2 linked regions of the Heliomicrobium gestii genome follow. The protein of the gene in region 2 interacts with the protein of the main gene of each other region in a pairwise test. Links are inferred from orthologs where the notes say so. Each region holds a gene or a part of one and is shown on either strand. Other genes may lie near its edges.

Evidence for each region.
Region 1: the proteins of ribD (region 2) and accC interact in binary tests that used the Escherichia coli proteins (3 or more experiments, as listed by UniProt). The link is inferred for Heliomicrobium gestii from one-to-one orthologs.

The regions. Positions count from the first base shown.
Region 1 is NZ_WXEX01000007.1:38,459-41,673, forward strand. The notes cover bases 210-3,104. They hold accC (acetyl-CoA carboxylase biotin carboxylase subunit), read right to left. Parts: upstream 2,391-3,104; coding sequence 1,029-2,390; downstream 210-1,028. Other genes in these bases: GTO89_RS09455 (hypothetical protein), read right to left, coding at 253-876; accB (acetyl-CoA carboxylase biotin carboxyl carrier protein), read right to left, coding at 2,406-3,104. Outside these bases: GTO89_RS09450 (hybrid sensor histidine kinase/response regulator), read right to left, coding at 1-199; more of accB, read right to left, coding at 3,105-3,215. UniProt on the Escherichia coli protein: This protein is a component of the acetyl coenzyme A carboxylase complex; first, biotin carboxylase catalyzes the carboxylation of the carrier protein and then the transcarboxylase transfers the carboxyl group to form malonyl-CoA.
Region 2 is NZ_WXEX01000008.1:151,711-154,876, reverse strand. What follows is about bases 4-2,849. They hold ribD (bifunctional diaminohydroxyphosphoribosylaminopyrimidine deaminase/5-amino-6-(5-phosphoribosylamino)uracil reductase RibD), read left to right. Parts: upstream 4-760; coding sequence 761-1,939; downstream 1,940-2,849. Other genes in these bases: GTO89_RS10980 (bifunctional 3,4-dihydroxy-2-butanone-4-phosphate synthase/GTP cyclohydrolase II), read left to right, coding at 2,608-2,849; GTO89_RS10985 (riboflavin synthase), read left to right, coding at 1,921-2,595; rpe (ribulose-phosphate 3-epimerase), read left to right, coding at 4-453. Also shown: more of rpe, read left to right, coding at 1-3; more of GTO89_RS10980, read left to right, coding at 2,850-3,166. UniProt on the Escherichia coli protein: Converts 2,5-diamino-6-(ribosylamino)-4(3h)-pyrimidinone 5'-phosphate into 5-amino-6-(ribosylamino)-2,4(1h,3h)-pyrimidinedione 5'-phosphate.

The sequences.
Region 1 (3,215 bases), on a different replicon or contig from region 2:
TCAAGTTGTCGAGTAGGGTCTTTCTTTCTGCAAGCAGTTTCTCTACTAACATTTGTTGATAACTCGGCAATAGATGATCATTCATATCGAATTGGCTTAATCCCCTTATCCCCTTATGCTTTTTACGCACGGCCAAGCTGCGGCAACGTCTTTTGCCTTTCCATTGAACAGTTGAAGACTCGTCTTGATGCTCCTTCACTGGTGGCCTCCTCCATTAGCCCATGATTGACAGAAGATCCTCTGCACCCATTCCTAGCGGATAAGCGACAACTCCTCAGCCAATTCTTCTTCCGGAGAGGTCAAGGCAAAGGTGAATGGAAAGACCCTTCCGCTTTCATAGTAGTTTTGCCAAATCCATTCGTAAATAGAGGCGAAAATGAAATTGAAAATTAAGATCTTATCAAGAAATTCTTTTTTCGGAGCGATATGCATAAGCAAACTGAGCGGCTGATTTAGTAATGCCAACAGCGCGCTGGCTATCCCTATCTGTATAGCCATCTCATGATTTTTAAATTGTAAGAAAAACCCTGTCGGAACCTCTATGCATTGCTGGCCCGGCTTATAGTAATTCACAAAACCGCAACACAAGACAACTCGTCCATGAGCGATATGTTTCGAATCCGGTTCTGCGAATAGGGCGTTCGATAGAACGATCAGTATATCCGTATTATCGATTTGTAGTGCCTGTCTGCTTTCACTTACTTCGATGCGATATACGCTATAGGGTCGTTTTGATGCGTACACGGTGCTGCTGTGGGCGTTAACGTAAAAACCGCGGAGAAGGAAATACTTCTTGAGCAGGCTTCCCAAGAACAGCACGGCCCTTTGGTTATAGTCGATGACCTCTATAACGACATTATCCTCGATCCGTTTCATATTTCCACCCCTACTTTTTTTGGGAATCATAGCATCCATATGTAGGGGTAGAAAATAATACGGGGTTAAATAGGGATATGGAGAGTTAAAACAACCCGGCTCACAAGGAGCCGGGTTGTTTAAGCCATCCTTATTCGATTATCAGAGGTTCTCTATTCTCCCAGCATCCGCCGCTGGATGAAATTGGTGTATACCTCACCGCGCTGGAAGAAGGCATTGCCCAACACTTTTTGTTGGAAGGGGATCGTCGTCTTGACGCCTTCGATGACAAATTCATCAAGGGCGCGCTGCATGCGAGCGATGGCTTCATTGCGATCACGGCCCCAGACGATCAGCTTTCCGATCATGGAGTCGTAGGTGGGCGGGATGCTGTATCCGGCATAGGCGGCGCTGTCAAGGCGGACCCCCGGGCCGCCGGGGGGATGGTAGGCCGTGATCTTGCCGGGGCTCGGCATGAAATTGCGGCTCGGATCTTCCGCGTTGATCCGGCATTCGATGGCATGGCCGTTGATGACGATGTCCTCTTGGGTGTAGCCCAAGGGCTCGCCGGCGGAGACACGGATCTGCTCCTTGATCAGGTCGATGTTGGTGATCAGCTCCGTGACAGGATGCTCGACCTGGATGCGGGTGTTCATCTCGATGAAATAATACTGGCCATGCTTGTCCAGCAGGAACTCGACAGTCCCGGCATTGACGTAGTTGACAGACTTGGCGGCCAGGACAGCCTGTTCGCCCATCTCCTTGCGCAGTTCCGGCGAAAGGGCCGGCGAAGGCGCTTCTTCCAGCAGCTTCTGGTTCCGCCGCTGGATGGAGCAGTCCCGCTCGCCCAGGTAGACCGTGTTGCCGTACTGGTCGGCCATGATCTGAAACTCGATGTGGCGCGGCTCTTCGATGTATTTTTCGATGTAGACGGCGTTGTTGCCGAAAGCGGCTTCCGCCTCCGCCTGGGCCGTCTGGAGGGCGTTGATGAGGTCTTTGTCGGAGTGGGCGATGCGCATGCCCCGACCGCCGCCGCCGGCCGATGCCTTGATCATGACGGGATAGCCGATCTCCTCAGCGATCTTCTCAGCGTCTTCCGCCTTGGTAACGATGGACTCGGAACCGGGGACGACACGGACGCCCGCTTTGATCATCGTCTCCCGCGCGACGGCCTTGGAACCCATCGACTCAATGGCCTTGGAAGTGGGTCCGATGAATTTGATCTTGCAGGTCTCGCAGATCTCGGCGAAGTAGGCGTTTTCCGAGAGGAAGCCGAAGCCGGGGTGGATGGCTTCGGCGCCGGAAACGGTGGCGGCGCTGATGATGTTGGGGATATTCAAATAACTGCGGTTTGAGGGCGCCGGTCCAACGCAATAGGCTTCATCGGCCAGTTTTACATGCAGGGCGTCCTTGTCGATCTCCGAGTAGACGGCTACCGTCTGGATGCCCAGTTCCTTGCAGGCGCGTATGATGCGGACGGCGATCTCGCCCCGGTTGGCGATCAGGATCTTGTTAAAGAAGCTGTGGTGTCCCATTTATTAGGCGCCCCCTCAGGCTTTTTCAACGAGGAAAAGGGTTTGGCCGTATTCGACGGGCGCGCCGTTTTCCACGAGGATGTCGACAATGGTTCCTTTGATTTCGGCTTCGATCTCGTTCATCAGCTTCATCGCTTCAATGATGCAGACCGTGGAGCCGGTGTCCACTTTGCTGCCCTTTTCCACATAGGGGCGGGCGTCGGGGGCCGGAGCGCGGTAGAACGTGCCCACCATGGGCGAGGTGATGGCGACGACATTCGGATTCTTGGCCTGATCGGCGGCCGGTTTCGGCGCCGGAGCGGCAGCTTCCGCTGCAGGCGCAGAGGCAACTGCGACGGGGGCGCTCACCATCACAGGGGCGGTGGCAGGCGCATGGATGGCCGATCCCTTGCGGATGGCGACCTTGACACCGTCACACTCTACTTGCAATTCGGCAATGTCCGTACCGTTCAGAACCTGAATGAGTTCTTTGATCTCTTGGACGTTCACCTTCATATCCTCCTTCTGCGCTTTCCCTCTAAGGGTTGCGGACTGGTCTCCCCCAGGCAGGGGAGCCGGCGGGTCTTCCTGATTCTGAACGATCGGGGCGACCACGTGGGCTTGCGGGTTTTTCCGATAGTCGAAAAACTTCAGCGCCACCTGCGGGAAGAGGGCATAGGAGAGGACATCCTCTTCGCTCTGGGCCAGCGGGCCCATTTCGCGACGGACGCGATCCATAGCCGGTTCGAGCAGGTCGGCGGGACGGCAGTCGATCTGTTTGTCGTCCTTGAGGATCTTGGTCACCAGGTCCTGCCGGATCGTCGCCGGCGGTTTCCCGTAGAGACC
Region 2 (3,166 bases):
AATCCCGACCGGTACATCCCCGATTTTATTCGCGCCGGTTCCGACCTGATCACGGTCCATCAGGAGGCCTGCGCCCACCTGCACCGCACCCTGTCGCTGATCAAGGAAAAGGGCGCCCGGGCCGGTGTGGCCCTCAACCCGGCGACGCCCTGGCAGAGCCTGGCCTGTGTCCTCGATATGGTCGATCTCGTCCTGGTCATGTCGGTCAACCCGGGCTTTGGCGGTCAGAAATTCATCAACAGCGCCCTGACCAAGATCGAAGACTTGGCCCGATGCCGCCAGGAACGGGGTCTGGCCTTTGAGATTCAGGTTGACGGCGGCGTCAACAGGACGACAGCGCCTCAGGTCGTCCAGGCGGGCGCCGATGTTTTGGTGGCCGGTTCAGCCCTCTTTGGCGCCCCTGCTCCGCAAGCCGAGGTGGCATGTCTGCGGGCGGCGGCGCTCACCCTTTGACAGGATTCGCGTCCATTGGTATAATCAATCACAACATCCCAATCACAATTGAATCAGTGTTTTCCTTGGGGAGGGGTGCAATTCCCTACCGGCGGTAAAGCCCGCGAGCCCTTCGGGGCAGATCCGGTGTGATTCCGGGGCCGACAGTACAGTCTGGATGGGAAAGGGAAACAAAAAGGCGGCTGTCGGTGGATCAGGCAGCTTGTCCTTACTTTGTCCTGCCATTGCTAAGGTTTCGGTCAAAGTGTTGTTTCTGTATCCCCGGGGAAACTAACCCCGGGGTTTTTCGTTTTCTTGGAGAGTGGTGGTGATTGTATTGATGATCGAAGATCAGGCCTTTATGGGCCGCGCGCTGGAACTGGCCGCCCTGGCCTTGGGGCGGACGAGTCCCAATCCCGTCGTCGGTTCGGTGATCACCCAGGGAGGGCGCATTGTCGGAGAAGGATATCACCAGAAAGCCGGCACGCCCCATGCGGAGGTCCACGCCTTGCGCCAGGCCGGTGAGGCTGCCCGCGGCGGGACCCTTTACGTCACCCTCGAACCGTGCAACCATCATGGCCGAACCCCCCCTTGCACCGAAGCGATCATCGCTGCCGGCGTCACGCGGGTCGTCGCCGCTGTGCCCGACCCCAACCCCCAGGTGGCGGGCACGGGCTTTGCCAGGCTGCGGGAGGCCGGGATTGAGGTGGAGGTGGGGGTGATGGCTGATGCGGCCACGGCCATCAACCAGTCCTTTTTCACCTGGGTGACGCGCAAGCGCCCCTGGGTCCTGCTCAAGTGGGCCATGACGGCCGATGGAAAGATCGCGGCCGCTTCCGGCGACAGCCGCTGGGTCAGCGGCGCAGCGGCGCGGGGCAAGGTCCACGAGTGGCGCCAGCGACTGGATGCCATCCTGGTCGGCATCGGCACGGTGCTGGCCGATGATCCCCAGTTGACCGTTCGCCTGTCGGAAAGGGCCGATTCGAACGATGGCCCGGTGGAAGCGGCGGGGAAGGCATCGCTGCGGCGGAACCCCCTCCGCGTCATCGTCGACAGCGCCGCCCGGACGCCGGTGACGGCAAAGGTCCTCTCGCCGGAGGCGAAGACCATCATCGCCGTCACCGAGGCGGCGCCGGGGGAGCGGGTGTCAGCGCTGGAGCAGGCGGGCGCATCGGTCTTGTCCTGTCCCGCTGACGTCGCTGGTCGAGTCGACTTGACCTATCTGTTGAACCGGCTGGCCTGTGATGGCGTCACCTCGCTGCTGGTAGAAGGCGGCGCCTGCGTCCACGGCGCCTTTTTGGACGCAAACCTGGCTGATCAGGTGGCTGTCTTCCTCGCGCCGAAGATCGTCGGCGGAGAAGGGGCGCCATCGCCTGTGGGCGGGACTGGAGCGGCCCTCATGGCGGGGGCTCGCCCTTTGCAAAAATGCGCCATGACCCCTGTCGGTGACGACTGGCTGCTTGAAGGGGTGTTGCAGGAGGTGAGGCCGTGTTTACCGGAATCGTAGAGGAACTGGGCGTCGTTCGGGCCATCGCCCGGGGCGCGCGCTCAGCCAAGCTTGAAATCGAAGCGAAAACAGTCGTCGGAGATGTCAAACTGGGTGATTCCATCGCTGTCAACGGCATTTGCCTGACCGTCGTCCGTTTTGACGGGAACGGTTTTACGGCCGATGTGATGGCCGAGACGCTCGATCGCACCGCCCTGGCCGAGCTTCGACCGGGACACCGGGTCAACCTGGAGCGGGCTGTCCGCGCCGGCGATCGACTGGGCGGACATATCGTCTCGGGCCATGTCGACGCCGTCGGCGTCATCGGCGGTCAGGAGCGCGTCGACATCGCCGTCGTCACGGAGATCGCCGCGCCGCCGGAACTGCTGCGCTATGTCATCCCGAAGGGTTCCATCGCCATTGACGGCATCAGTTTGACTGTCGTCGATGTCTTTGACGCGGCCTTCACTGTATCGTTGATCCCCCATACGGCGGGGCTGACGACGCTGGGGCTGAAGAAGCCCGGACAGAAGGTCAACCTGGAGGCCGACGTGATCGGCAAGTATGTGGAACGACTGCTCACAGGCCGGATTCCCTCGGCCGAATCGGGCGGCGCCGGGGCGGGGGGGAAAGCATCCCCTCTGACCCGTGAGTTTTTGCTGGAAAATGGATATTGAGAGGTGAGTCCCATGGCATTCAGCACGATCGAGGAAGCCATTCAGGACATTCGCGACGGCCGCATGATCATCGTCGTCGACGACGAGGACCGGGAGAATGAAGGCGACCTGTTGATGGCATCCGAAAAAGCCACGCCGGAAGCGATCAATTTTATGGCGACCTATGGCCGGGGCTTGATCTGCGTTCCCATGACGGGAGAACGGCTCGATGCGCTGGAGATCCACCCGATGGTGCGGGACAATACGGACCGCATGCAGACGGCCTTTACCGTTTCCGTCGACGCCACATCGTGCACCACCGGCATCTCGGCTTTTGAGCGCCACCAGACGGTTCAAATCCTCCTCGACGCCAAGACAAAGCCCGAAGACCTGCGCAAACCGGGCCATATCTTCCCCTTGCGCGCCCGGGAAGGCGGCGTGCTGGTGCGGGCGGGACACACGGAAGCCGCTGTCGACCTGGCGCGGATGGCCGGTCTCTATCCGGCCGGCGTGATCTGTGAGGTCATGGCCGATGACGGCACGATGGCCCGTGTTCCCGAACTGCTTCCCTTTGCCGAAAAACATAACATCA